4 regions of the Streptomyces sp. NPDC050508 genome follow, and region 2 is predicted to be linked to each of the others. Evidence: riboswitches for the same ligand, from Rfam matches in the RefSeq annotation. Region 2 holds a riboswitch; each other region holds the start of a gene.

Region 1 (7,884 bases), on a different contig from region 2:
CAACGCGGTCCTGTCCGTGGTCGGCGACATCGACCCCGAGCAGACACTCGCCTGGATCGAGAAGTACTTCGGGTCCATCGCGTCGCACGACGGCAAGCCCGCGCCCCGTGACGGTTCGCTGCCCGACTCGATGGGCGGGGAGCTGCGTGAGGTCGTCGTCGAGGAGGTCCCGGCCCGCGCCCTGATGTGTGCCTACCGGCTCCCGGAGGACGGCACGCGCGCGTCCGACGCGGCCGACCTCGCCCTCACCATCCTCGGCGGCGGCGAGTCCTCGCTCCTCTACAACCGCCTTGTACGGCGCGACCGTACGGCTGTTGCGGCCGGCTTCGGTCTGCTGCGGCTGGCCGGGGCGCCCTCCTTGGGCTGGCTGGACGTCAAGACGTCAGGTGACGTCGAGGTGCCGGTCATCGAGGCCGCCATCGACGAGGAGCTCGCCCGGTTCGCCGAGGAGGGCCCCACGGCCGAGGAAATGGAGCGCGCCCAGGCCCAGTTGGAGCGCGAGTGGCTGGACCGGCTCGGCACGGTCGCGGGCCGCGCCGACGAACTGTGCCGGTACGCCGTCCTGTTCGGCGACCCGCAGCTCGCCCTGACCGCCGTACAGCGCGTCCTGGACGTGACGGCGGAGGAGGTGCAGCAGGTCGCCAAGGCCCGCCTGCGCCCCGACAACCGCGCGGTGCTCGTGTACGAGCCCATCGCGGCCGAGGATGACGAAGCAGAGGCCGGCGACGAGAACGAGGAGGCGGCCAAGTGACCGAGCTCGCCACGATGGAATTCCACCCACAGCCCCAGGCCGGCGAGGCCAGGCCGTGGGCCTTCCCGGCCCCGGAGCGCGGGACGCTCGGCAACGGCCTGACCGTGCTGCGCTGCCACCGCCCCGGCCAGCAGGTCGTCGCCGTCGAGGTGCTCCTGGACGCGCCCCTGGAGGCCGAACCGGCCGGCCTGGACGGTGTCGCCACGATCACCGCGCGGGCCTTCTCCGAGGGCACCGACAAGCACTCCGCCGAGGAGTTCGCCGCCGAGCTGGAGCGCTCCGGCGCCACCCTCGACGCGCACGCCGACCACCCCGGACTGCGCCTGAGCCTGGAGGTCCCGGCCTCGCGCCTGGCCAAGGGCCTCGGCCTGCTGTCGGACGCCCTCAGGGCGCCCGCCTTCGCGGACAGCGAGGTCGAGCGGCTGGTGCGCAACCGCCTCGACGAGATCCCGCACGAGACGGCCAACCCGTCCCGCCGCGCGGCCAAGGAGCTCTCCAAGGAGCTGTTCCCGGCGACCTCGCGCATGTCGCGTCCGCGCCAGGGCACCGAGGAGACCGTCCAGAAGATCGACTCCGGTGCCGTACGCGCCTTCTACGAACGGCACGTTCGGCCGGCGACGGCCACCGTCGTGGTCGTCGGCGACCTCACCGGCATCGACCTGGACGCGCTTCTGGCCGACACCCTGGGTTCGTGGACGGGCTCCACCGCGCAGCCGCGTCCCGTGCCGCCGGTGACCGCCGACGACACCGGGCGGGTCGTGATCGTGCACCGTCCCGGCGCCGTCCAGACGCAGCTGCTCATCGGCCGCGTCGGTGCCGACCGGCACGACCGAGTGTGGCCCGCCCAGGTGCTCGGCACGTACTGCCTCGGTGGCACCCTCACCTCCCGCCTGGACCGCGTCCTGCGCGAGGAGAAGGGCTACACCTACGGTGTGCGGGCGTTCGGCCAGGTGCTGCGCTCGGCACCCGACGGCACGGGCGCGTCGATGCTCGCCATCAGCGGCTCCGTGGACACCCCGAACACCGGTCCCGCGCTGGACGACCTGTGGACGGTGCTCCGCAAGCTCGCCGAGGGCGGACTCACCGACACCGAGCGGGACATCGCCGTACAGAACCTCGTCGGGGTGGCGCCGCTCAAGTACGAGACCGCCGCGGCCGTCGCGAGCACGCTGGCCGACCAGGTCGAGCAGCACCTGCCCGACGACTACCAGGCGACGCTGTACCAGCAACTCGCCGCGACCGGCACCGTGGAGGCCACCGCGGCGGTCGTGAACGCCTTCCCGGTGGACCGTCTGGTGACGATCCTCGTCGGCGACGCGGAGCAGATCAAGGAGCCTGTGGAGGCTCTCGGCATCGGTGAAGTGACCGTCGTTCCGGCGGAGTAGACGGAGTAGCTGCACGCGCGCGTGGGGAGCCCTGGTGACTGAAGCGTCACCAGGGCTCCCTATTGTCCGAATTGGGGGAGAGGTTGCCCGTCTGCCCTGTGGCATACCCAACAAAAACCGTGATCCGTTTGGGGATTGAAAGTGACCCCCCTTAGCGTCGGTCCGGCTGTCCGTCAGGCACCGCGCCGCACTCGTGGCACCGGACAGTCATCGCCGAGTCCCCGTACGGCGCGAGCCAGGGGAGCCGGGGACCCACAAGAGTCCCTGGGGTGAATCGGACGCCCGCGCGCGTAGCGAGGGGGTCCGTAGGAGACCTTCCTGCTCCGAACCCGTCAGCTAACCCGGTAGGCGAGAAGGAAGGAAAGGACCAGCCACTACATGGCGTTCACCCGCGCCACCGGGAAGCACCGTCGCCCGAGCCGGACCCACCGCACTACCGTTCGTGTCGCGAGTGTCGCGGCCCTCACCACCACCGGCGTCGTCGGCACCCTCGCGAGCGCCCCCGCGTTCGCCACGGAATCCGCCGCCGAACAGACCGGCCTCACCCCCGTCATCGCCATGGGCGACTCCGTCGCCGAGAAGATCGACGCCCAGGCCGCCGCCCAGCAGCAGGCCGCGGCCGAGCAGGCCGCCAAGGAGGAGGCCCGCGCCAAGGCCGCCGCACTGGCCAAGGCGGAGCGCGAGGCCGAGGTACGCGCCGCCCGCGCCGCCGAGCGCGAGAAGCTCAACGCCTTCGTCGCCCCGGTCTACGGCTCGTACGTCTCCACCGGCTACAAGACCGGCGGTTCCCTGTGGTCCTCCGGTGCCCACACGGGCATCGACTTCCACGCCTCGACCGGCACCTCCGTGCACGCGGTGGGCTCCGGCACCGTCGTCGAGGCCGGCTGGGGAGGCTCGTACGGCAACCAGGTCGTGATCAAGATGGCCGACGGCATGTACACCATGTACGGCCACCTGTCGTCCATCGGCGTCTCCGTCGGCCAGAGCGTCACCCCGGGCCAGCAGATCGGCCTCTCCGGGGCGACCGGCAACGTCACCGGACCGCACCTCCACTTCGAGGCCCGCACGACCGCCGAGTACGGCTCCGACGTCGACCCCGTCGCCTACCTCCGCAAGCACGGTGTGAACGTCTGACGACTCGGCGCCGCACTTCCCGAAGCCCTGGCCCGCCGGCCGGGGCTTTCGGCGTTTCCGGAGCCCTCCTGTCCAAAAAATATCCATGGATTCCGGCCCGCCATCGGAAATTCCCGCTCATTGCAATAGAGTCACGGAACACACGTCAATCGTCGACGTTTCACGGGGATTAAGGCGGAGGTCGGACATGCGTATTCCGGCGCACTCGGTATGCACGGCGATCCGGGACGACATCGTCGCCGGTGTCTACGAGCGCGGCAGCCGGCTCACGGAGGAACTCCTCGCGCGCCGGTACGGGGTCTCGCGCGTCCCCGTCCGGGAGGCCCTGCGCACGCTGGAGGCCGAGGGGTTCGTGGTGACCCGGAGGCACGCGGGCGCGTGCGTCGCGGAACCGACCGAGCAGGAGGCCGCCGACCTGCTGGAGATGCGGATGCTGCTGGAGCCGCTCGGCGCCTCACGGGCCGCTCAGCGGCGCACTGAGGCCCACCTCAAGGTGCTGCGCGGCCTCGTCAGGCTGGGCCAGGAGCGCGCCAGGCGGGGCAACAGCGAGGATCTGCGCTCCCTGGGCAGCTGGTTCCACGAGACGCTGGCACAGGCCTCCGGGAGCCCCGCGCTGACCTCGATGCTGACCCAGCTGCGGCACAAGATCGCCTGGATGTACGCGGTGGACGCACCGGCCAACCCCGTGGAGTCCTGGGCCGAGCACGGGGCCATCGTGGACGCGGTGGCGCGCGGCGACAGCGAGCGGGCGCGGGCGATCACCGCCCTGCACACCGAGCGGGCGGGCACCGCGCACCGGCTGCGCTTTCCCGGCGGGGCGAACGGCGCGAACGGCACGGACCGTGTGAGGACTTCGCAACCTCCCGTAAACATGTCCGGCCTGCGGCATTAACACGGGCACCGTATACAAAGAGGAGATAATTCGCGGGGGATTATTTCTGCTGCCCGTAAGTGGAATTGCGAAGGGCTCGCCCGGTAATTCGGACGAGCCCTTCGAGGTTGCGGTACATCGTTTTTGCGGCGAAAGCGCCGCAACCATCAATTGAGGAACCCCGATGGCGCGCAACCACCTCCGCGAGAGCGGCGCCGGTTTAGGCGCAAAGGGGGCGTGCCTCAGACGGTCTCGGGGAGTTCCTCAAGACCTTCGGCGACCAGCTTCGCCAGCCGGTCGAGGGCCGCGTCGGCGCCCTCGGCCTCGGAGGCGAGGACGATCTCCTCGCCGCCCTGGGCGCCCAGGCCCAGGACCGCGAGCATGGAGGCCGCGTTGACGGGGTTGCCGTCGGCCTTGGCGATCGTCACGGGGATACCCGCGGCCGTGGTGGCCCGGACGAAGATGGAGGCGGGGCGGGCGTGAAGGCCCTCCGCCCAGCCGACGTTGACGCGGCGCTCAGCCATGTGATGCTGCCCTTCAGAGTCTCAGGGTTGTCTAGACCAGTTTCCCACACGTGAAGCGAGCCCGGACCAGTCCTGTGGACCGTCCGGAGCGAGGAGTCGGACCGCGGCCTCGGCCCGACTTCTCCTTGCTGCTTTCTCCCACAGACTGCCTCGCGCCGTTGTCGGACGCGAGCCGTACGCTGGGGCCCATGCAGACCTCGTCGGACCGGCACGAGTACCCCGCCCACTGGGAAGCCGACGTGGTGCTGCGCGACGGGGGTACCGCGCGCGTCAGGCCCATCACCGTCGACGACGCCGATCGCCTGGTCAGCTTCTACGAGCAGGTCTCCGACGAGTCGAAGTACTACCGCTTCTTCGCGCCGTATCCTCGCCTGTCCGCCAAGGATGTCCACCGCTTCACGCACCACGACTTTGTGGACCGGGTGGGACTCGCGGCCACCGTCGGCGGCGAGTTCATCGCCACCGTACGCTATGACCGCATTAGTGCCGACGGGCGTGCCGCCTCCGCACCGGCGGACGAGGCCGAGGTCGCCTTCCTGGTGCAGGACGCGCACCAGGGGAGGGGTGTCGCCTCCGCCCTCCTGGAGCACATCGCGGCCGTCGCCCGCGAGCGCGGCATCCGCCGCTTCGCCGCCGAGGTGCTCCCCGCCAACAACAAGATGATCAAGGTGTTCACGGACGCCGGCTACACCCAGAAACGCAGCTTCGAGGACGGCGTCGTACGCCTGGAGTTCGACCTCGAACCCACGGACCGGTCCCTCGCCGTGCAGCGCGCGCGGGAGCAGCGCGCCGAAGCGCGGTCCGTACGACGGCTGTTGGTGCCCGGCTCGGTCGCCGTCGTCGGCGTGGGCCGCGCGACCGGCGGGGTGGGCCGCAGCGTTCTCGACAACATCAGGGACGCCGGGTTCACCGGCGGCCTGTACGCCGTGAACAAGGCCTTCCCCGAGGAGCTGAAGGAACTCGACGGGGTGCCGGCGCACCGCTCGGTGCGCGACATCGAAGGCCCCGTCGACCTCGTGGTCGTCGCCGTCCCGGTCGAGTACGTCCCCGAGGTCGTCACCGAGTGCGGTGAGCACGGGGTGCAGGGGCTCGTCGTGGTCACCGCCGGTTACGCCGAGAGCGGCCCCGAGGGACGCGAGCGCCAACGCGAACTCGTGCGCCACGCGCGCACGTACGGCATGCGCATCATCGGGCCGAACGCCTTCGGCGTCATCAACACCGCCGCCGACGTACGGCTGAACGCGTCCCTCGCGCCCGAGATGCCACGCCCCGGACGCATCGGGATGTTCGCGCAGTCCGGCGCCATCGGCATCGCCCTGCTCTCCCGGCTGCACCGACGCGGCGGCGGGGTCACCGGGGTCACGGGTGTGTCCACCTTCGTGTCGTCCGGCAACCGCGCGGACGTGTCCGGCAACGACGTCCTTCAGTACTGGTACGACGACCCCGACACCGACGTCGCCCTCATGTACCTGGAGTCCATCGGCAACCCCCGCAAGTTCACCCGCCTCGCCCGGCGCACGGCGGCGGCGAAGCCACTGGTCGTGGTGCAGGGCGCCGGATCAGCCCCCCAGGGGCACGAGGTACGGGCGACGCGGCTGCCGCACGCGACCGTGTCCGCGCTGCTGCGGCAGGCCGGGGTGATCCGGGTCGAGACGATCACCGAACTGGTCGACACAGGGCTGCTGCTCGCACGGCAGCCGCTGCCCGGCGGGCCGCGGGTGGCGATCGTCGGGAACTCCGAGTCGCTGGGACTGCTGACGTTCGACGCGTGCCTCTCCGAGGGGCTGCGGCCACTCGCTCCGCTGGATCTGACCACGGCGGCCACGGCGGTGGACTTCCATCGGGCACTGTCGGAGGCGTTGGCCGATGAGGGGTGCGACGCGGTTGTGGTGACGGCGATACCCGCGGTGGGGGAGGGGCAGGCGGAGGACGCGGCGTTGGCGGAGGCGTTGAGGTCGGCTGCCGAGGAGGTTCCTGGGAAGCCGGTGTTGGTGGTGCACGTGGAGCTCGGAGGGCTTGCGGAAGCATTGTCAGCTGCTACCAGCACGGCGCCACAGGTCGGTTCGAAGGCACCCGGCACTGTAGGCGCTGCCCACCCGTTCCGCCCTGCGGAACGCCTGCCCACCGTGGTGCGGCCCCTTGAAGGCGGCGGCCTCATCCCCGCCTACCCCGCCGCCGAGCGCGCCGTCCGTGCCCTCGCCGAAGCCGTGAAGTACGCGCAGTGGCGGCGCGAGGCCGTCGACCCCGGCAGGGTCCCCGAGTTCGAGGACATCGACGAGAAGGGGTCCGCCGCGCTGATCGGCGGGCTGCTCGCGCGCGGGCAGGGCCTCACGCTCGGCACCGACGACACGTGCGAGCTCCTCGGGAAGTACGGCGTGGACGTCCACCGCGCGCTGCCCGCGCCCACCCCCGATGACGCCGCCGAGGCCGCCCGCACCCTCGGCTACCCGGTCGCCCTCAAGGCCACCGCCCCGCACCTGCGGCACCGCGCCGACCTGGGCGGCGTACGCCTGGATCTGGCGGACGAGGAGCAACTGCGGCGGGCCTACGTCGAGTTGGGCGAGTTGTTCGGGAAGCCGGAGGAACTGCGGCCGGTGGTGCAGCGGATGGCGCCGCGCGGGGTCGACACCGTCGTACGGGCCGTCATCGATCCGGCGGCGGGGGCCGTGCTGTCGTTCGGACTCGCCGGAGCCGCCTCGCAGCTGCTCGGGGACACCGCGCACCGGCTGATTCCGGTCACGGACCGGGAGGCCGGCTCGCTGATCCGGTCGATCCGGACGGCGCCGCTCCTGTTCGGCTGGCGCGGTTCGACGCCGGTCGACACGCCTGCCCTGGAGGAGCTGATGCTGCGCGTCTCGCGGCTGGTCGACGACCATCCCGAGGTCGTCGCCGTGACCCTGGAACCGGTCGTCGTCGCCGCACACGGCCTGAGCGTTCTCGGCGCCTCCGTCCGCCTGGCCCCGCCGCCCGCCCGCGACGACCTGGGCCCGCGGACGCTTCCCGTGTACTGACCGGGCGCCGGCCGTCCACTGAGACAGGCGGGATCGGACCGTCCTGAGCGGTGCCTCGCAGTCAGTGGGCCACCGTAGGATGGGCGTATGGCCAAGACCAGTACGACGACCCAGGGGCTGCGTGCGGCGATCGAGCGCAGCGGCTACTACCCGGCCCTCGTGGCCGAGGCGGTGGAGGCCGCCGTCGGCGGCGATCCGATCCGGTCGT
Region 2 (7,884 bases):
CACCGCCCCCGACGCGGTGTCGAGCGACTTCATGGGCTCACGGCACGCCTCGATCATCGACGCGGGCGCCACCAAGGTCGACGGCGACAACGCGATCCTCTACCTCTGGTACGACAACGAGTTCGGCTACTCCTGCCAGGTCATCCGGGTCGTCCAGCACGTCTCCGGGGTCGAGTACCCGACGTATCCCGCACCGGCCGTCTGACCCGGGCGCGCTGAACGTACGGCGGCCCGGCCACCCCCAAGTGAGGGTGGCCGGGCCGCCGTTGTCACAGACGGGCGCTGTGTCAGCGTGTCATGCGCTTACCTCGGTACAGCACCACGAATCCGGCGACGAGCAGCAGCGCTCCGGCCACCGCGGGCCACAGATTCGCGCCGGTCTCCGCCAACCCGCCCTGCGCCTGCGGTTGGTTCGGGCCCACGGCGGCGTAACTCTCCCCGCCCGAGGACGAAGCGGGCGGTGTCGCCGCGGCACTGCCGACCTGGCCGCCGGAGCCGTTGTCCGAACTCCCCTGCGTCTCGGTCGACTTGGACCCCTCGGTCTTCGTGTCGGCCTTGGGGATCGAGACGGCGGTCGTCAAGTCACCGGGGTCGGTGGTCTGGGTGTCGGTGGGCTCGGGGGCGTTTGTCTCGGTGTCCGGGGCGCTCGTCGCGGGATCCGCGGTGGGCTGGTCACCGTTGCCGCCGTTGCCGCCACTTCCCTCGTTGCCGCCGGGCTCGTCGGACGCGGTCGCGGTGGGCGACGCCGTAGCAGTGTCGGTGGCCGTCGGGGACTCCTGCGGCTCACCCGAACCTCCGCCCGAACCGGAGCCGCCACTCGAACCCGAGCCACCACCCGTGCCGGAGCCGCCACCCGAACCGGACCCGGAACCCGAGCCCCCGGGGTCGTTGTTCGTGCCGGCGCCGCACTTCTCGCCGTTGTTGATGCAGTTGACCATGTCCTTCATCAGGCCCTCGTCGAAGACGTTGATGAAGTCGCCGTGGTCGGTGACGGGCTTGTGCTGCTGCTCGGGGAAGGAGTCCACCGCGAACAGCGGGGTCGTCTTGCCGCCGTCCTGGAGGCTCGGCGCCTCCACGTCGTAGACGATCCGCTGCACCAGCTGCGGAATGGCCTCGAAGCCCGCAGGGCAGGAGCCGTCGGCGGCCTCGAAGGCCACGTGGGTGCGGTGGTTGGCGCTGTCGATGTTGCGGCCGTCCCAGCAGCTCTGGAACTTGAAGGTGCGCACCACATCACTGCCCGCCGGGCACAGCGGGTACTTGTCCTTGAGCTGCCGGTCCTCGAAACCGGTGCAACTCCAGGAGGCGTTGGCATTGGCCGGGCCGTTCACGAAGGCCTTCGCGTCGCCGGTGATGATGCGCAGGAGGCGCGGCATCGCGACGACCTTGCTCTTCGCGTTGCCCACGAACGTCAGCGTGGCCGCCTTGGCCGTGACGATCTGACCGGAGTTGCCCTCGGTGCCACCGCCGGGCTTGTCCGCGTCCCGCTCCTGCTTGCCGTTCTGCAGGCGCAACACGGGCCAGTAGTAAGTGGACTTGTCGCCCGGGTTCTCGCAGCTCGTGTCGGCCTTCGCCAGATCGTCGTCGCTGGCGAAGGCGTTGTTGGACTGGTTGCCGATGTAGTCGTGGAAGTGGTGGGCGCCGTTGGTGACACCGGGGGCGACGATCACGTTGTCGGAGTTGAACAGGCCGTTCTCGTTCACGCCACACGCGGTGACGAACGTGCCGCGGGAGGCGTCGGCCTGCTCCTGCGGAGTGTTCACGTTGGGCTGTACGGAGGTGATGTCCGCGTAGTCCGAGGCGACGGGCCCGTTGGTGGACTGCTGCTGGCCCTGGCCGGTCGGGGCGGCGCTACCGCTCTGGTCGCCGCCGCTGGAGCTGCCGTTCTGGTCGCCGTTCGTGGGAGCGATCAGGGTGCAGCCGGCGAGCGCGTCGAGTCCCTCCGGACGGTCCCCGACGCGTGCGATGGCGTCGTCGATCCGTCCGATGGTCGCGGCCCGCTTCTCCTTCAACGGATTCATGATCGCGTTGTCGGCGAAGGAGGCGTCCTGGCGTATGGACTCCGTCGAGTCCTTCAGTTTCTGGTAGGCCTCGGTTATCTGCTGGTCCAGAAGCGCGAGTTGGGCGTCGACCTCGGTCTTCGCCTCGTCGGGGACCGTCGTCAACTGGGTGCCGATGTCCGGGCAGTCGATCGTCGCGCCACTCGATGCTGCATCGGGAGACCCCTGTTGGGACGAGTCACCGCCCCAACCGCCTTCGGACGCCGACGCGTAGACGTTCGCCGCCACCAGTCCTCCGCCGCCCAGCATCAGGGCGACTGCTGCCATCGTCGCGCGTCGTGCGCCCGTGGGGCGTCTGCGCGTGTTGCGTGCCAAGGAAGTTGCTCCTACACGTATCGGTCGGCCCGGATCGTCCCGGCATGGAAATCCCCCGTCCCAATACGGAGCCGGATGCCGATGTGTTCAACCGTCCCAAAAATTCATAGCGACCTCATATGGATCACCCGACCCGGCGGGCTCATGAGCCCGTGACACGTTTGGGAGAGGTAAAGGTCACAAAAACGTATCGGACATATCGCGCTTCAACCTTCACACGAGGCACACACGTTGGCTAAGTTGACGCTCAGACCGTACGACCTACTCCGGCGAGCAGCGCCGGGCCGCACGGTTTGCGCCGAGTCCGGCGTGTCGCTCGCGACAGCCGGAGCCGAGGACCCAACCGACTTGGGGTGAATCGGCCCAACTGCCCCTCCGGGCAAGGGTCGTAGGGCAATCCTTCCGTGATCGACCGCCCGAACCCGACAGCTAACTCGGTAGGCGCGATACGGAAGGAGCACGTCTGCCATGCCGGCAGAACGAAGTACGCGCACCGGAGGCAGTGGCCCCACCGTGGACGACCGACCCAGCCGTGACGAAGTCCAGCGGCGGATCAACTCCCTTTACGACAGGGCCGAGACGGCCACCGGAAACTACAACGCCACACGCAAGATGTCCGGGGCTCCGCGCCAGCGTGTCGAGCCCCGTCCCAGCGCGTCGCGTCCTTCCGACCCCGCTCAAGACGCCGTCACTCGGCAGTTGTTCGACCGTGCTCGCGCTCAACTGGGTCCGACCGTACCGGCGATCCTGCCGCCCCGCAGGACTCCCGCCCGCTCGGCGGAAGCCCCGCCCGAGCGATCCGAACGACGCCCCGAGCCCGAAGGCGGCGGCCGAGCACTCGAAGCACAGCCCGGCCGCGCCGTGGCCGAGCTGACCGCGGGGACTGCCGTACCGGAGCCAGTCGCCCCGCAATTCGCCGCTCCTGTCGCGGAGTTGACGGCCGGCCCCGTCGCCGCACTACCGCCTGCCGCGCCGCAAGCACCCCAGATGCAGCAGATGGCTCAGATGCCGCAGGCCACCGTCCTCGACCTGTCGCCCGTGCCCGCCATCGAGGTGCCTCGCACGCCCGCCATGGAGCCGCAGCAATTCGCCGTGGCGGCCGCCCCGGCGCCTGTGTTCGACCCGCTCACCGCGGACCTGGAGCTGCTCCCGTACATCGCCGCTCCGCGCACCGAACCCGCCCCGGCGAACACCCCCTGGTCGAGCCCGGAAACCTCCTGGCCCGCCCCGGAGCCGACGTGGTCCACCGGCCAGATACCGATGGTGACCGAGCAACCGACTTGGTCCACCGGGCAGATGCCCATGGTTACCGAACAGCCCGCCTGGTCCACCGGCCAAATGCCCGTGGTCACCGAGCAGCCGAGTTGGTCCACCGGGCAGATGCCCATGGTTACCGAACAGCCTGCCTGGTCCACCGGCCAAATGCCCGTGGTCACCGAGCAACCGAGTTGGTCCACCGGGCAGATGCCCATGGTTACCGAACAGCCTGCCTGGTCGACCGGGCAGATTCCGATGGTGCCCGAGCAGCCCACCTGGTACACGACACCGGAACCGGACTGGCGCCCGCCGCAACAGGAGTGGCAGCCGACCGCCCCCGCCGCCGAAGTCTCCTTCGCCGCGGCCCCGCCCGCCGCCCCCGAGTTCACACTGCCCACAGCTCCGACGATGGCCCCGGAGATCAACCTCCCCCCGGCCCCGACAATGAGCCCGGCACCCGTCGCGGTGCAGGACCCCACCACGCACAGCAAGACCGGCACCGCGCTCGCCTTCGCTCGCGCGCAGATCGGCAGGCCCTGCCTGTGGGGCGCCGCAGGACCGGACGCGTACGACTGCTCCAGCCTCACCCAGGCCGCCTGGAAGGCCGCGGGCGTCCTGCTCCCGCGCACCGCCCAGGAACAGTCGGGCGCCGGCGCGCTCGTCCCCCTCGCGGACATCCGCCCCGGGGACCTGATCTTCTTCTACGACAGCATCGACCACGTCGGCCTCTACACCGGCAACGGCCTGATGATCCACGCGCCGAGCCCGGGAACACCCATCCGCGAGGAGTCGATCTTCTACGCCGGTTCCGCCGCCATCCGGGGCGCCGTACGGCCCGCCTGATCCGCTCGGGGCCGGGCATCTCCGGCCCCGGTCGCCCACACCCCGACACTCTCGGCGGCCCGTGTCGTTGGTCCACAGGAGTGGTGGAACCCCGGACACGGTCGTAGCGTCGAACGAGAAGAGAGACGACGACCGTGCCTCGGCAGGCGGGTCCACCGCTGTGCGGGTGTGGAGCGACGAGTACGAACAGGCGGCCGGGAGCGGACATGTACAAACACACCATGGTGGGAGTCGTCACGGTCTGTGCCGCCGCCCTGCTCGCACCGGCCGTGGGCACCTCGTCCGCGGCCCCGGCGACAGTGCGCGCGGTACCGGCCGCCCACCGGCAACTCGAAGACCCCGTGCTCGTCGACTGCCTCTGGCATCCCGAGGTGCGTCCGACCGACTTCATGCTCGCCTGCGGCGACGGCAACAGCCGTCTGACATCGCTGCATTGGTCGTACTGGAACGACAACTCCGCGACGGCCACGGGCTTCAACGTGGTGAACGACTGCAAGCCCTACTGTGCGGCAGGCAAGTTCCACTCGTACCCGGTCGTCGTCCGGCTCGACGACCCGCAGCAGTGGAAGCGGCATCCGGGAGTGCGGCAGTACGGTCGGATCAGCCTGACGTACACCGCCGGGAGGCCGGACCAGTTCGCGCACGTCGTGACCTATCCCCTGTGGAACTGACTCAGAGGGACAGCTCCACCACCAGCGGCCGGTGGTCCGAGATCGCCGTGCTCGGCGTATGCGCTGCCCCTATGGCGTCCGCACCCAGCCCTCTCGCCAGGATGTGGTCGAACTGGACGCGCGGGCGGTGCGAGGGGAAGGTCGCCTGCCGGGCGGGACCCCGCCAGCCGCGCCGCGCGGTCGCGTTGAGGGCGACCCGGGGCAGCGCGCCGATCAGGTTGAAGTCGCCCAGCAGCAGCTGGGGTTGGGGAAGGCCGGCGATCCAGCGGCGGACGGTGAGCAGTTGGCCGACGTTCCAGCCCGGTACGAACGAGAGGTGGACGGCCACCGCGGTGAACGGGCCGTGCGGTCCTTCCAGCACGGCGGCCAGCGCGGCCCGGGGCTGGTCGCGGGCCAGCGTCGGAGCGGCCCGCCCGGCGACCCGCAGCGGCACGGCCAAGGGCCCCGCGGGGAGCCGTAGGGCCCGCCACTCGTGGACCGGGAGTCTGGACAGCAACGCGACGCCCTGCGAAGGGACTTCGGGCTCCTGAGCCTGGGGGCCGTGGACGCGCATCTCGGGCTCGGCCGGGTCGAGGACCCAGCACCGGCCCGGCACGAAACGGCTGTGCAGCGCCGTCGCGTAACGCCAGTCGCGTGCGCCCAGCGCGTCGGCGGCGACCGCGGCCTGATCGACGCCACCGGACCGTTCCTGGAAGCGGTCGACCTCTTGGAGGGCCATCACATCGGCGTCCAGGCCCGCGACGGCTTCGGCGAGCGGTGCCGAGGGATCGTCGGGGTGTGCGGGCGCCGGGCGGCCGTCCGGCCGGACCAACTGCCCGTGCAGCACGTTGAACGTCGCGCACCTCACCCGTAAGTCACCCATGATCACCTCCGGTCAGCCCATGCCGGTCGGCAGGGCCATGGGTTCGCGTATCGGCCGGGCCGTCGTCATCCTGTCGTCCCCCTGCGTGTCGGCGGGCAGGGGTAGCGATCTTCGCATGGGCCGAGGTTTCCGGGGTGCGGCTCAGGAACACCACCCCGGAAACTCTACTTGCGTAACTCAAGCAAACCGCTATAGTTGAGTAAGTCAAGCAAACTTACGCGGCCGTATCAGGAGGCGCAGCGTACGGAGCGGATGGAGACCGCCATGGACGACGCGCCCCGTACCCCGGCGGCCCCGGGCCCGCTGGCCTCCTTCGCCCGGTTCGTGGCACTGGGCGGAGGTGTCGGACTCCTCTCCAGCGGCGCCGTGGCACTGCTGGCCGAGCAGCTGCCCTGGGCGGTGGCGAACGCGCTGATCACCGTCGCCTCCACCCTCCTGTGCACGGAGCTGCACGCCCGCTTCACCTTCGGGTCGGGCCGGCCCGCCGGATGGCGCGGGCACTGGCAGTCGGCGGGCTCGGCCGCGGCGGCCTACGCGGTGACCTGCGCCGCGATGTTCGTCCTGCACCTGGTGCAGTCGTCGCCCGGGATGCTCACCGAGCAGATCGTCTACCTCGGCGCCTCCGGTCTCGCCGGCCTCGCCCGCTTCCTGCTCCTGCGCCTGTACGTCTTCGCCACCGGTCGCGACCGCACGAAGGACACGATCGAGACGGTGTCCTCGCCGGTGCCGGTGCCGGTGCTGATTCCGGTTCCCGTGCGCACGACAGCCCCGCGGCCCGCCCGGGCGCTCAACCGGCACGGCGGCTTCCCGCTCCCGGCGAGGGCGGCCACTGCGGCGAGCGAGTCGTGGAAACCCGGGCATCCCTCCCTCGTATCGGTGAGGTCGGCGGCTCCGGCCGTCGCGGGGGCCTTGTAGCGGCGAAAGCGCAGGCCCGAGGCCCGCAGGTGTCCCCCGGTGATCAGTTACGCTGACCGCTTCCACAACACATTCGGCGGGGGACATGTTCAACAGGCGAGTGATATCGGGCGCGTTGGCGGCACTTCTGATCGGCGCACTCAGCGCGTGCGGCGGCGGGGGCGGGATCGACGGGAGTACGCATTCCGCGACCGATGCCAGTCAGAGCAGTGGCAGCACGGCGCAGAAGGCCCAGCCCACACCCGACACCGTGACCGGGCTCAGGGACTCGGTCCGTCATCTCGCCAAGAAGACGGTGAAGGCCACTCGACCGCACACGGTCACGAAGTGCTCGTCGGCCACCAAGCAGGTCCGGCACACGAGCAGTTCGGGAACGGGCACGAAGAAGAAGACCCGCACCTGGTACACCACAGAGCGGTACCGGAAGTGCGCGAAGGTGCGCAGTGGCACCGAGACGTACACCCGGCTCGTCCGCAAGGAGCAGTGGTGCGTGAGCCTGGACGACGTCGGCGGCGACACGGGCAGGGACGACGTCTGGTACCAGGTCACGCGCGTCACCTACGACCAGGCCGTCGGCACGGACGAGCACGCGCGGATGGAGTTCGCCCCGACCGGCACGGGCTGCTGAGACCACGGTCCGACGGCGGGCTGCCGGAGCCGATCGCGAATCGGGTTCCCGGATTTCGAGTCAATTCGCGATCACAGACGTACCTGCGGTCATGGGCGCCCCGCGCCGACCCGCCACGTCACCGACTCGGAGAACAGGCACCCCATGAACGCATCCGCACCGCACAACCCCGCTGCCGACGGAACCGCCCAGATCGGTGTCACCGGCCTGGGTGTGATGGGCCGCAACCTGGCCCGCAACTTCGCCCGCAACGGCTACACGGTCGCCGTCCACAACCGATCGCCGCACCGCACCCATGAGTTGATGAAGGAGTACGGCGACGAGGGCGCCTTCGTC
Region 3 (7,884 bases), on a different contig from region 2:
TGTCCCTGGGCGGTCACACGGTTTGTCGATAGGTCGCTGCCATCACTCAAGTCAGCGTATCCGGTCGGCTTTCGATCACCCATGCCGCCCACCCCGTCCAGCGGGGGCGGTATCGGATCATGACCGGTATGTTTTTGATCACCTGATAAGAACGGATATTTATCGACTTACGCGGAAGTAGTGGATGGTGTCTCGAACCGCACTTGAAGCCGAGCCCGACAGCGAACCGCCGCCCGAGGACGACCACGCCTTCTTCGGCCAGCCCAGGGGGCTGCTCACGCTCTCCGGTCTGGAGGTCTGGGAGCGTTTCTCGTTCCTCGGCATGCAGGCCATCCTCGTCCTCTACTTCGCGGATTCGGTCGCGCACGGCGGCATGGGCATGTCGTCCGGAACGGCCGCGTCCGTATCGGCAGCCTACGGAACGCTGGTCTATCTCGTCTCGGTCGCGGGCGGCTGGCTCGCCGACCGCATCCTCGGCTCGTTCCGCGCGGTGCTGTGGGGCGGCATCCTCATCGCCTGCGGGCACTACGCGATGGCGGTCCCCACAGGCACGATGACCTGGGTGGGCCTCGGCCTCATCAGCGCCGGCACCGGCCTGCTCAAGCCCAACGTGGCCACCATGGTCGGCAAGCTCTACCGCACCGACGACGAGCGCCGTGACGCCGGTTTCGCGCTCTACTACATGGCCATCAACATCGGCGCCTTCGCGGGCCCGCTGATCACCGGCTGGCTCGGCGACCACAAGGGCTGGCACTGGGGCTTCTCGGCCGCCGCGATCGGCATGACGTTCGGGCTCATCCAGTACGTCGCCGGGCGCCGTCACCTGGCCGGGCGCAGGACCACCGCGGAGTTCGCACTCGCACCGGACGCGCTGCGTCGCGCGGTGCGCCTGATCGTCGTAGGCATCCTGGTCGCCGCCGTGCTCGCGACCGCGCTGGCCGTCGCCGGCTGGCTGACGATGGGCCGCTTCGTCGACCTGCTCACCGTCATCTCCGTGATCGCCCCGGTCGTGTACTTCGCGGTGATGTTCATGAGCCCCCGGGTGACCGCCGACGAACGCGGCCGGCTGCGCCCGTACATCGTGCTCTTCCTGGCCTCCACGGTCTTCAACTTCATTCTCTTCCAGGCCTATTCGACGATGATGCTGCTGGCCGCGTCGAACGCCGAGACGACCATCCTGGGCTTCGACTTCCCCGCCAGCTGGTACGCGTCCGCGCTCGGCGCCTTCGAGGTGGGTCTCGCGCCCGTGGTCGCCGCGCTCTGGGTCCGCATGGGCCGCAGCCAGCCGCACGCCTCCAACAAGATCGCGATCGGCGTCGTACTGGGCGGACTCTCCTTCCTGCTGATGGTCCTGCCGACCAGCGGGCACAGCGGCGACGCCTACCGGATGTCGGCCTGGTGGATCGTCGGCTCGTACTTCCTGCTCGGCCTCGGCGACATCCTCCTGGAGACCTCCGGCATGTCGGCCACCACCAAGCTCGCCCCGGCCGCCTTCTCCAGCCAGACCATGTCCCTCTGGTTCCTGTCCCTCGCGCTCGCGAACGGCATCCAGGCCCAGACGGTGAAGCTCTACGACGACGTCTCCAAGCCGGCCTACTTCGGCGTCAACGGCGCCATCGCGGTGGCCGCGGGCCTCGCGGTGATGGCCGCCGCGCCGTGGCTGCGCCGCACCATGCATCCGGTCCACTGAACCCAGGGGTCCCCTCATGCGCATCCGTACGTCCTTCCCCCACGAGACGACCCACGAGGACCTCCGTATCCCGCTGTCCGACGGAACACGCCTCTACGCGCGCGTGTGGCGCCCGCTGACGGACGAACCCGTCCCAGCGCTCCTCGAATACCTCCCGTACCGCCTGACCGACTGGACCGCGCCCCGGGACGCCCAGCGCCACCCCTGGTACGCGGGCCACGGCTACGCCTCCGTCCGGGTCGACGTCCGCGGACACGGCAACAGCGAGGGCACACCCGGCGACGAGTACGACGCGCAGGAACTCGCCGACGGCGTCGACGTCGTCAACTGGCTTGCCGCGCAGCCCTGGTGCACCGGCAAGGTCGGCATGTTCGGCATCTCCTGGGGCGGCTTCAACTCCCTCCAGATCGCGGCCCTCGCGCCCGAGCCGCTCAAGGCGATCGTCACCGTCTGCTCCACGGACGACCGCTACGACAACGACGTGCACTACATGGGAGGTTCCGCCCTCGCCGTCGACCTGCACGCCTGGGCGGCCACCATGCTCGCCTTCGTCGCCCGCCCGCCGGACCCCGAGTACGCGGGCCTGGTCTGGCGCGACATGTGGCTCAAGCGCCTCGAACAGATCGACCCGTTCATCCACACCTGGCTCGCCCACCAGATCCGCGACGACTACTGGAAGCACGGCAGCGTCTGCGAGGACTACGGCGCGATCGACGCGGCCGTCCTCGCGGTGGGCGGCTGGCACGACCCGTACCGCGACACGGTCCTACGGCTCGTCGAACACCTCCCACCGGACCGCGTACGCGGCCTGATCGGCCCGTGGTCGCACCAGTACCCGGACCGTGGCCTGCCGCCGGGCCCCGCGATCGGCTTCCTCCAGGAGACCCTCCGCTGGTGGGACCAACACCTCAAGGGCATCGACACGGGAGTGATGGCGGACCCCCTCCTACGCGCCTACGTCAGCGACTCGCACCCTCCGGCCACGGTCTACGACACCCTGCCGGGCCGTTGGGTCGGCGAGCCGTCCTGGCCCTCGCCGCACGTGAAGACGACGACGTACGGCCTCCGGGGTGCGCCCGTGATCGTCCGCTCCCCCATGCACACCGGTGTGGACGCGGGCCGTTTCTTCCCGTTCGGGAACGACGCCGATCTGCCGCCGGACCAGCGGGACGAGGACGCGCGGTCGGCCTGCTTCGAGTTCGAGGTGCCGGCCGAGACGTGGGTGCTGGGGCGGCCGAGGGTACGGCTGCGGCTGACCTGCGAGGTGCCGCGCGGGCAGGTGATCGCCCGGCTGTGCGATGTCGCCCCCGACGGTGCGTCGACCCTCGTCACCCGGGGTGTGCTGAACCTGTCGGCGCGGCACGGGCGGGACCGGGTGGTGCCGTGGACGCCGGGTGCCACGGAAGACGTGACCTTCGAGCTGAACGGCATCGGGCACGCGTTCCCGCCCGGGCATCGCATCCGGCTCGCGGTGTCGTCGGCGTACTGGCCGTGGATCTGGCCGCAGCCGGAGTCCTCGGCGGGGTTCACGCTGGACCCGGAGGGGAGCGCGCTCGAACTCCCGGTGCGGGAGCGGGAGTTGGCGGATGACATCCGGTTCGGGGAGCCGGAGGAGGCCGAGCCGCTCGGGGTGAACTACCCCGCCACCCTGGACGAACCGCGCCCCGAGCGGCTGGTCGTGCGGGACGTCGCGAAGGGCGAGTGGCGGCTGGAGGTGGACCCCCGGTACGGCGGGACGCGCGTGTACCCGGACGGGCTCGAATTCACCGAGGACGCGTTGGAGACGTACACGATCGACGAGTCGGATCCGTTGTCGGCCCGTACGCGGTCCGACTGGTCGATCCGGCTGCACCGGCCGGAGCTTGCGTGGGACACGACCGTGCGGACGCGGTCCGAGATCACTTGCGACGAAACGGACTTTATTACCTCCAATGAGGTCATCTGCACTGAGGGCGAAGAGGTGATCTTTCACCGGACGTGGGAGAAAAGGATTCCGAGAACTGCCAGTTGAGGTTGAATGCCCGATTTGCCGTTCTTAATCCTCCCGTGAGTTGGGTCACGCTTTTCTGTGCGTGACCTGTGTCCCGGTCTGCCCGCGTTTTCCCTTACGGCATTTGACAGTTGACCCTTGGCTCGCGCAAAGGATCAAGTGCCCCATACGCCTCACACCAAGGTCAATAGGGGTTAGGTGTGATTCCGCCACTTGTTCCGGACATGTGCTCTCGCATACGTTCCCGGCCTGTCGAGCGGAACGCCGAATCCTGCCGCCGCCCGGCATCCCAGTCACGAACACATCTCGCACGGCAGGAGCGGGGGAACCAGGTAAGTCGCCGGGCCGGTCAGCGCGACCGGAACGGCTTGGGGTTAAGTCACGTCCGCAAGGGCGCGGCCGGGCACCTCCCAGCCCGAACCCGACAGCTCACCTCGCAGGCGACGGAGAGGAACCTCGTCATGCCTGCATCCGCTCAGTCCCGCCGCGCCCGCCTCGTCCGCCGTGTCGTCGTCGCCGGTACCGGTGCCGCGATCCTCGCGCTGCCTGTCGTGGGTGCGACCACCGCGTCCGCGGCCACCACTTCGACCAGCACCGGCTCGACCACGCTTGCCGGGTACCCCAACACCCTTGACGGGTGGATCCGGGAGTCGCTCGCGATCATGGCGCAGAAGGGGATTCCGGGCACGTACAACGGGATCTACCGGAACGTGATCCGTGAGTCTTCCGGGAACCAGTACGCGATCAACAACTGGGACTCCAACGCGGCGGCCGGTACGCCGTCGAAGGGGTTGCTCCAGGTGATCGACCCGACGTTCAACGCGTATCACGTGGCCGGGACTTCGTTCGATCCGTATGACCCGGTTGCGAACATCACGGCTGCCTGTAACTACGCGGCGGCCGTGTATGGCTCCATCGACAACGTGTACGGCGCTTACTAGAAACTGTTGGATCAGCCACGACTGGTTGTGTTTTGAGTGACACCGCCGTCGTGGCTGGTCGCGCAGTTCCCCGCGCCCCTGAATGAGCCCCTTCGGGGCCATTCACAGCTCAGCTGAAGAGTCTTTCCAGGACCAGCGCGATGCCGTCGTCCTCGTTCGATGACGTCACCTCGTCCGCCACCGCCTTCAGTTCGGGGTGGGCGTTGGCCATTGCCACGCCGTGGGCTGCCCAGTCGAACATCGGGATGTCGTTCGGCATGTCGCCGAAGGCGATGGTGTCGGACGGGGTCAGGCCCAAGTGGCGGGCGGCCAGGGCCAGGCCCGTCGCCTTGGTGATGCCGAGTGGCTGGAGTTCGACGGTGCCGGGGCCCGACATGGTGACCGAGGCCAGTGAACCGACCACCGAGCGCGCCGTGGACGCCAACTCGTCGTCCTCCAGGGCGGGGTGACGGAGCAGCACCTTGCTGATCGGCTCGGTCCACAGGTCGTCGCGCCTGCCCACCCGTACTGCGGGGAGAGTGGGGTGTGGCATCAAGTAGCCGGGCTCGATGAGGGTGAGACCGTCCACGCCGTCCTGGTCTACGGCCGCGTACACCTGGCCCACCTCCGCCTCGATCTTGCCGAGCGCGGTCTCCGCCAGCTCCCGGTCCAGGGTGACCGACCAGAGCAGACGGTCCGCGCCGGCGTCGTACAACTGCGCGCCCTGTCCGCACACCGCGAGCCCCTTGGAGCCGAGGTCGTCGAGGAGGGGCCGCACCCTCGGGGCCGGCCGGCCGGTGACGACGAGGTGTTGGGCACCGGCCGCCGCCACCCGCGCGAGCGCTGTGAGGGACCGGTCGGAGAGCGTGTCGTCGCCGCGCAGCAGCGTCCCGTCCAGGTCGGTGGCGATCAGTGCATATGCGAGGGGTGCGGCCATGATCAGAGAATACGGATGGAACGCCCCACCGACTCGACACGAACCGGACGGCTGCTGCCTTCACATACGTTGACCCGTGTTCCGGTTGGTTTGACAGTTACGGCGGTTATGCCGACTCCCGGATCACCAGTTCGGTGGGCAGGATGACGCCCGCCGTGTCCTCGCCGGCGATCTGGGCGAGGAGCATCCGCACCATTTCGGCGCTGATCCGGTCGTAGGGCTGGCGCATGGTCGTGAGGGCCGGGGTGATGGAGGTGGCCGCCGCCGAGTCGTCGAAGCCGCCGACAGCGATGTCATTCGGGACCGAACGGCCGGACTGTTGCAGGGTGTTGACGACTCCCAAGGCCATCAGGTCGGAGGCTACGAACACCGCGTCTATGTCGGGGGCCTGGGACAGGAGTCTGCGGGCTGCCTCCTCGCCGCCCGTGCGGCGGTAGTCGCCCTCCACTACAAGGGTGGGATCGTGCGGGAGGCCTGCCTCCGTGAGGACGTCTCGGTAGCCGGCCAGGCGGTCGGGGCCGCCGGGGGCGTCGAGCGGGCCGGTGACCATGCCGATGCGGCGCCGGCCGCCCGCGATGAGGTGGCGGACCATCTCCTGGGCGCCGTCGCGGTCGGCGGCGGCGACGTAGCTGTACTTGGAGGCGGTGCCGAGCGGCTTGCCGCAGGCCACCAACGGGATGCCGGCGTCCCGGAGTTCGGCCGCGACCGGGTCACCGCTGTGGTTGGAGACCAGGAGGACGCCGTCCACGTGGCCCGAGGTGATGTAGCGGGTCAGGCGGCGGCGTTCGTCCTTCGAAGAAGCCAGCATCAGCAGCAGCGGGATGTCGTGGCGGGCCAGGTGTTCGGTGCAACCCCGCAGCAGGACATTGAAGTTGGGGTCCTCGAAGAACTTCTCCTGCGGCTCGGTGAGGAGGAACGCCACCGAGTCCGACCGTCCCGTGCTCAAGGAGCGGGCGTGCCGGTTGACGACGTAGCCCGTCTTCCTGATCGCCGTCTCCACCGCGTTGCGCGCGGCGGGCGAGACGTAGTGGCCGCCGTTGAGGAACCGGGACACGGTCCCCCGGGAGACCCCTGCCTCCCGGGCCACGTCGTGGATGGTGGGTGGTTTGCGGCGTCCGTTCGGACTGGTGGTCATGGTCCTCGTTCTGCCGGTTCAGGTGCGGTGGGGGGAGGTGCTGCGCAGCTCGACACTCAGCTCAGTACTTACCTCAGGCCTTGACCGATCCGCTCAGCAGATCCAGTGACCAGAAGCGCTGGATCACCAGGAACAGCGCGATCAGCGGCAGGATCGCGAGGAAACAGCCCATGATGACCAGGGTGTAGAGCGCCGGTTGGGAGGCGCCCTGGTTGAGCAGGGTGTACAGGCCCAGCGTGATCGGGAACTTGTTGTCGTCCGCGAGCATCACGTACGGCAGCAGGAAGTTGTTCCAGATGCCGACGAACTGGAACAGGAACACCGTGATGAGGCCCGGCATCATCATCGGTACCGCGATCCGCGAGAAGATCCGCCACTCGCTCGCGCCGTCCATGCGGGCGGCTTCGAGGAGTTCGTTGGGCACGGAGGCCGCCGCGTAGATACGGACGAGGTAGACGCCGTAGGGAGAGAGGATCGACGGCAGCAGCATCGACCAGTACGAGTCGGCCAGGCCCATCTTCGAGAGCAGCAGGTACTGCGGGACCGTCAGCACGATGCTCGGGACGAGGACGCCGGCCAGCATCAGCTTGAAGACGAACTCCCGGCCCTTGAAGGCGAATCGGCCCAGTGCGTAGCCGGCGGCGGCCGAGACCGCGGCGGAGAGCAGGGCGCCGCCGCCCGCGTAGAAGAGGGAGTTGGCCATCCACTGCCAGTAGATGCCGTTGCGGTAGGAGCTCAGCTCCTTGAAGTTGTCGAGGAAGCCGGTGCCGGGGGCGAAGGTGAACGTGGAGAACAGTTCGCCGCGGCCCTTGCTGGCCGCGATGACCACCCAGATGACGGGGATCAGGCAGTACAGCGAGCCGAGGACCAGCACCAGGGTGGGCACCCACGCGGTGCGCTTCGGCTTCGCGGGGTCCGTCCGGGGGTCGACGGCGGTGAGGGTGAGGGGGGTCATGCCCGGTCCTCCCGGGTGTAGCGGTCGGAGATGCGCAGCAGCGTGAAGGAGAGCGCGAAGGTGGCGAGGGCCAGCACCACGGCGGTGGCGGAGGCGCCGTAGATGTCCGACCTGAGGAAGGCGGCGTCGTAGATGGCCATCAGCGGACTCCAGGAACTGGAGAGGCCGTTGGTCAGCGGCTTGAGCGCCATGGGCTCGGTGAAGACCTGGAGCGTGGCGATGACCGAGAAGAAGAACGTGAGCACCAGCGAGGGCAG
Region 4 (5,641 bases), on a different contig from region 2:
GATCTCCGTGGCATTAACTTGTGACAAGTGATCGACTGTGGGTACGTTCACGTACCAGCGCGGCGCCCCGAACCATCCGCCGCGCGGTTCCCCCGCCGTCACGCGAAAGGCCTCCGCATGCTCTCCGGGAACGGTCGTCACCGTCGCCCCCGTCAGGCTCCGGCACTCCTTGTCGCGGCCGGCGTGACCGGCTCCGCCATCGCCATCCCGCTCCTCGGCGCCGCCGCCGCGAACGCCGCCGACGGCACCACCTGGGACAAGGTGGCCGAGTGTGAGACCGGCGGCTCCTGGAGTGAGAACAGCGGCAACGGCTACTACGGCGGACTACAGATGTCCCAGGACGAATGGGACAAGTACGGCGGCCTCGACTACGCGCCGAGCGCCGACCTGGCCAGCCGCTCCCAACAGATAGCCGTCGCCGAGAAGATCCTCGACGCCAAGGGGACCTCCGCGTGGATGACCTGCGCGTTGATCTCCGGCCTCACCGCGACCTCGGGTTCGACGGGCGTCGACACGGGAGTCGCGAGCGACTCGCCGTCGGCCGGCGCGACGGACTCCTCGGGCTCCTCCGACTCGTCCGCTTCATCTGGATTGTCCGACTCCGGCACCACGGACTCGACTTCGTCCGACTCCTCCACCGGCGACCCGTCGAGCAGTCCCTCGCCCACCGCGACGGAAAAGTCCACAGACTCCACCAAGTCCGACAAGTCCACCATTCCTTTCGCGGCCGACGACTCGGCGACCGCATCCCCGAAACTCGATGAATCGGACAACTCGGAGCAGGCGGTGGGCAAGTGGAGCCTCGTCGACACCGGCGCGCTCGATGGTGGCGTGAGTGAGCAGAGTGCCGGGAAGCATCGCGGTGCCAGTGCCGAGGAGAGCGTGTCGCCGCAGACGTACACCGTCCGCGCCGGCGACTCCCTCGCGTCCATCGCCGACTCCCTTGGCTTCGACGGCGGATGGCGTGCGCTCTACGCCGAGAACAAAAAGGTGATAGGCGCTGATCCGACCCAGATCGCCGCCGGTCAGACCTTGGACGTCGGTACGGAAGCGGACGAAAAGTAGCAAGCGAACAGCGGGAGTTCACGTCACGCTTCGAGTCGAATGTCCGGTTTGATCAAAGTGTGGGATGAGTCTCAGAAGCCCTGATCGTCTTTGAAATTCCGCCGATTCCGTGTCTACGGTCAAGGCCGCTCGTCACCACGAGCCCCGGCTGCCGCACACGCCGAGTCCTGCCAGCGGCCTCCGGGAACAGTCGTCGCGTCAAGCGCCGTAGGCAGGAGCGGGGGACCCAAGGTAAGCGCCGGGCCCGGGAGTTGAGAGACGACCGGAACCGGCTTGGGGTGAAGTCGTGCCTCGTACGAGACGTACGAGCACGGCCGGGCAACTCACACGGCCCGAACCCGACAGCTCACCTCGCAGGCGTCGGTGAGGGGATTGGGATTTTCCATGCTGTTTTCCAGCAAGGGCAAGCACCGCCGTCCGTCCAAGGCCACCCGCGTCGCCACGCTCGCCGGTGTCACCGGTGTCGCGATAGCCGCCCCGCTGATGGCCACCGGCAGCGCCTCCGCCGCCACGGCCTCGGAGTGGGACACGGTCGCCAGCTGCGAGTCCGGCGGCAACTGGTCCATCAACACCGGTAACGGCTACTACGGCGGCCTGCAGTTCTCCGCCTCGACGTGGGCCGCGTACGGCGGCACCGCCTACGCCTCCACCGCGAACCAGGCCTCCAAGTCCCAGCAGATCGCCGTAGCCGAGAAGGTTCTCGCAGCCCAGGGCAAGGGTGCCTGGCCCACCTGTGGCACCGGCCTCTCCAGCGCCACCTACTCCGGCGGCAGCTCCAGCTCGTCGAGCAGCTCCAGCTCCTCCAAGAGCACCACCGAGCGCTCCACGACCGACACCACCGCCTCCCGCTCCGCCGAGCGCCCGGCCGCCAAGAAGACCGTCACCACCCCGACCGGCAAGAAGGTCAAGAAGGGTGACGGCGAGTACAAGGTCGTCAAGGGCGACAGCCTCAGCTCCATCGCCGAGAAGCACAAGGTGAAGGGCGGCTGGCAGCAGCTGTTCAAGCTGAACAAGGACATCATCGACGACGCCGACGTCATCTTCCCGGGCCAGCAGCTTCACCTGAAGTGACAGCCTGAAGTGACATACAGGTCTCTCAGCTGAACCACAGCGCCCTCACATCCGTGGTGTCCATCATGGAGACCTCGTGAGGGTCACCCCCGTCCCCCACGGGCTCCCCGCTCCGGTGCGTGTTCCCCCGTACGCACCGGGGCGGGGCTTTTTGTGTCCCCGTGTTCTTCCACGGGACTCTTTGTTCCGTTCGGAAACAATTTACTCTCGGTTCTGTCCAACAGACGGCCGACCGGATGGCCAATCGCCCGGAGCCGGTTAGGCTCGTCTCGCAGAGCCGCTGCGGTGTTGCCGTAGCCGCGTCAGATCCCAAGAAGGAGATGCTCGTGCCGTCCATCGACGTCGTCGTAGCCCGGGAAATCCTGGACTCCCGAGGCAACCCCACGGTCGAGGTCGAGGTCGGCCTCGACGACGGCAGCACGGGTCGTGCCGCCGTTCCGTCCGGCGCCTCCACGGGTGCCTTCGAGGCCATCGAGCTGCGTGACGGTGACCCCAACCGCTACGGCGGCAAGGGTGTCGAGAAGGCCGTCCTCGCCGTCATCGAGCAGATCGGCCCGGAGCTCGTCGGCTACGACGCCACCGAGCAGCGCCTGATCGACCAGGCGATGTTCGACCTGGACGCCACCGACAACAAGGGCTCGCTCGGCGCCAACGCCATCCTCGGCGTCTCCCTTGCCGTCGCGCACGCCGCGTCCGAGGCCAGCGACCTCCCCCTCTTCCGCTACCTCGGCGGTCCGAACGCGCACTTGCTGCCCGTTCCGATGATGAACATCCTGAACGGCGGCTCGCACGCCGACTCGAACGTGGACATCCAGGAGTTCATGATCGCCCCGATCGGCGCGGAGTCCTTCTCCGAGGCGCTGCGCTGGGGCGCCGAGGTCTACCACACCCTCAAGAAGGTGCTGAAGACCAAGGGCCTGTCCACCGGCCTCGGCGACGAGGGCGGCTTCGCCCCGAACCTGGAGTCCAACCGCGCCGCCCTCGACCTCATCATCGAGGCCATCAAGCAGGCCGGTTACGTCCCCGGCGAGCAGATCGGGCTCGCGCTCGACGTCGCCGCGTCCGAGTTCTACAAGGACGGCAAGTACGAGTTCGAGGGCAAGTCCCGCTCGGCCGCCGAGATGACCGAGTACTACGAGGAGCTCGTGGCGGCCTACCCGCTCGTCTCCATCGAGGACCCGCTGTACGAGGACGACTGGGCCGGCTGGAAGGTCATCACCGACCGCATCGGCGACAAGGTCCAGATCGTCGGCGACGACCTCTTCGTCACCAACCCCGAGCGCCTCGCCCGCGGCATCGAGGAGGGCACCGCCAACGCCCTGCTCGTCAAGGTGAACCAGATCGGCTCGCTGACCGAGACCCTGGACGCCGTCGAGATGGCCCAGCGCAACGGCTTCAAGTGCATGATGTCCCACCGCTCCGGCGAGACCGAGGACACCACCATCGCCGACCTCGCCGTCGCGGTGAACTGCGGCCAGATCAAGACCGGCGCCCCGGCCCGCTCGGACCGCGTCGCCAAGTACAACCAGCTGCTCCGCATCGAGGAGATCCTCGACGACGCGGCGGAGTACGCCGGCCGCAGCGCCTTCCCGCGCTTCAAGGGCTGAGCCGTACAGGGCTAAGCCTTAGCCAGTCGTACGTACGTCCCCGCACCCGGTCCCGTACCGTGTGCGGGGACGTACGCGCGTGTGAAGGGGAGGCGGGACATGGCCGTGAAGGACCGGGACCGGTTCTCCACCGCGACCAGGCTCAAGCTGCTCGGCGAGCAGACGGCGGCCCGTGTCTACCGCTCCCAGACCAAACGGCAGGCCCGCCGCTCCCGGCTCACCGGCCGGGCGGCCCTCCTCGCCCTGGTGCTGTGCTCGCTGATCGTGGCGCTGGCGTACCCGATAAGGCAGTACGTCTCCCAGCGCGCCGAGATCTCCGATCTCCAACGGCAGCAGGAGCAGGCGCGGCAGCGCGTCGAGCAGCTGCGCGACCTCAAGGCACGCTGGCAGGACGACTCGTACGCGGAGCAGCAGATCCGGCAGCGGCTGCACTACGTGATGCCCGGGGAGACGGGTTACATCGTGATCGACCCGGACGCGGCGAAGCAGTCGCGCGCGGAACTGGGGGCGGCCGACCGCCCGTGGTACTCGAACGTCTGGGACGGCGTGGACAAGTCCGACGCCTCCGACCAGTGACACCGAACTGACAGACACTCCAGAGAGACTCTCGTACAGGCATGGAAACGCCCCCGCCGCCCACTCCGCGCACCGAGCCCACCGACGCCGATGTCGAGGCCTTCAAGCAGCAGCTCGGGCGTCCGCCGCGCGGCCTGCGCGCGATCGCCCACCGCTGCCCGTGCGGACAGCCGGACGTGGTGGAGACGGCCCCCCGTCTCCCCGACGGCACCCCCTTCCCGACGACGTACTACCTGACGTGCCCGAAGGCCGCTTCGGCGATCGGCACGCTGGAGGCGAACGGCGTCATGAAGGAGATGACGGAGCGACTGGGGACCGACCCCGAACTCGCCGCCGCGTACCGCGCCGCCCACGAGGACTACCTCGCACGCCGCGACGCCATCGAGGTCCTGGAGGGCTTCCCGAGCGCGGGCGGCATGCCGGACCGCGTGAAGTGCCTGCACGTCCTGGTGGGCCACTCCCTGGCCGCGGGCCCGGGCGTCAACCCGCTCGGCGACGAGGCGATCGCGATGCTGCCGGAGTGGTGGGCGAAGGGCGCGTGCGTACAGCCGCTCGCGGCCCCGGACCCGGCCGACGAACTGCCCGCCGAGAACGCCGACCCCGCCGCGATCCGCAGCACGTACTTCTCCTACGTCCCGCTGCTGGAGGAGGGCTTCAGCCGCGTCGCGGCGGTCGACTGCGGTACGAACTCCATCCGGCTGCTCGTCGCGGACGTGAACCCGGCCACGGGTGAACTGCGGGAGCTGGACCGGCGGATGACGATCGTGCGGCTCGGCCAGGGCGTGGACAAGACCGGCGAGCTGGCCCCCGAAGCGCTGGAGCGGACGTTCGCGGCCTGCCGTGAGTACGCGGAGGTGATCCGGGAGAAGGGCGCCGACAAGGTCCGTTTCGTGGCCACCTCGGCCTCCCGTGACGCCTCGAACCGCGACGACTTCGTCCGTGGCGTCGTGGACATCCTGGGTGTCGAGCCCGAGGTGATCACCGGCGACGAGGAGGCGGAACTCTCCTTCACCGGCGCGACCAAGGAACTGACGGGCCGAGACGACCTGGCCAAGCCCTACCTGGTAGTGGACATCGGCGGCGGCTCCACGGAGTTCGTCGTCGGCGACGACCAGGTCCGCGCCGCCCGCTCCGTGGACATCGGCTGCGTCCGCATGACCGAGCGTCACCTGGTCCGCGACGGCAAGGTCACCGACCCGCCGACCCCGGACCAGATCACCGCGATGCGCGCCGACATCGAGGCTGCCCTCGACCTCGCCGAGAAGACGGTCCCGCTGCGCGAGGCCCGCACCCTGGTCGGCCTGGCCGGCTCGGTCACCACG

The links. Region 2 has a riboswitch for cyclic di-AMP ahead of AB0I69_RS23060 (NlpC/P60 family protein). Riboswitches for the same ligand answer to the same signal wherever they lie in the genome.
Positions count from the first base shown of each region.
Region 1: it holds a riboswitch for cyclic di-AMP, as region 2 does, so the genes downstream of both, AB0I69_RS46780 (M23 family metallopeptidase) here and AB0I69_RS23060 (NlpC/P60 family protein) in region 2, are expected to answer to the same signal.
Region 3: it holds a riboswitch for cyclic di-AMP, as region 2 does, so the genes downstream of both, AB0I69_RS34020 (transglycosylase SLT domain-containing protein) here and AB0I69_RS23060 (NlpC/P60 family protein) in region 2, are expected to answer to the same signal.
Region 4: it holds a riboswitch for cyclic di-AMP, as region 2 does, so the genes downstream of both, AB0I69_RS35520 (transglycosylase family protein) here and AB0I69_RS23060 (NlpC/P60 family protein) in region 2, are expected to answer to the same signal.

Region 1 is NZ_JBFAJJ010000033.1:41,055-48,938, forward strand. Features, by position in the region: gene AB0I69_RS46770 (pitrilysin family protein) at 1-751, shown strand, start outside; gene AB0I69_RS46775 (pitrilysin family protein) at 748-2,136, shown strand; cyclic di-AMP (ydaO/yuaA leader) riboswitch at 2,338-2,501, shown strand; gene AB0I69_RS46780 (M23 family metallopeptidase) at 2,515-3,270, shown strand; gene AB0I69_RS46785 (GntR family transcriptional regulator) at 3,458-4,162, shown strand; gene AB0I69_RS46790 (HPr family phosphocarrier protein) at 4,384-4,665, opposite strand; gene AB0I69_RS46795 (GNAT family N-acetyltransferase) at 4,854-7,676, shown strand; gene AB0I69_RS46800 (DUF5998 family protein) at 7,764-7,884, shown strand, end outside.
Region 2 is NZ_JBFAJJ010000008.1:1,447-9,330, forward strand. Features, by position in the region: gene AB0I69_RS23050 (glyceraldehyde-3-phosphate dehydrogenase) at 1-205, shown strand, start outside; gene AB0I69_RS23055 (DUF1996 domain-containing protein) at 288-2,324, opposite strand; cyclic di-AMP (ydaO/yuaA leader) riboswitch at 2,659-2,832, shown strand; gene AB0I69_RS23060 (NlpC/P60 family protein) at 2,841-4,472, shown strand; gene AB0I69_RS23065 (hypothetical protein) at 4,679-5,143, shown strand; gene AB0I69_RS23070 (endonuclease/exonuclease/phosphatase family protein) at 5,145-6,005, opposite strand; gene AB0I69_RS23075 (GtrA family protein) at 6,258-6,920, shown strand; gene AB0I69_RS23080 (hypothetical protein) at 7,006-7,548, shown strand; gene gndA (NADP-dependent phosphogluconate dehydrogenase) at 7,693-7,884, shown strand, end outside.
Region 3 is NZ_JBFAJJ010000014.1:102,191-110,074, forward strand. Features, by position in the region: gene AB0I69_RS34010 (peptide MFS transporter) at 185-1,690, shown strand; gene AB0I69_RS34015 (CocE/NonD family hydrolase) at 1,707-3,701, shown strand; cyclic di-AMP (ydaO/yuaA leader) riboswitch at 3,933-4,138, shown strand; gene AB0I69_RS34020 (transglycosylase SLT domain-containing protein) at 4,142-4,621, shown strand; gene AB0I69_RS34025 (HAD family hydrolase) at 4,731-5,537, opposite strand; gene AB0I69_RS34030 (LacI family DNA-binding transcriptional regulator) at 5,644-6,672, opposite strand; gene AB0I69_RS34035 (carbohydrate ABC transporter permease) at 6,746-7,627, opposite strand; gene AB0I69_RS34040 (sugar ABC transporter permease) at 7,624-7,884, opposite strand, start outside.
Region 4 is NZ_JBFAJJ010000015.1:141,288-146,928, reverse strand. Features, by position in the region: gene AB0I69_RS35525 (transglycosylase family protein) at 118-1,065, shown strand; cyclic di-AMP (ydaO/yuaA leader) riboswitch at 1,259-1,440, shown strand; gene AB0I69_RS35520 (transglycosylase family protein) at 1,450-2,136, shown strand; gene eno (phosphopyruvate hydratase) at 2,457-3,743, shown strand; gene AB0I69_RS35510 (septum formation initiator family protein) at 3,843-4,319, shown strand; partial or broken gene AB0I69_RS35505 (DUF501 domain-containing protein) at 4,361-4,810, shown strand; gene AB0I69_RS35500 (Ppx/GppA phosphatase family protein) at 4,961-5,641, shown strand, end outside.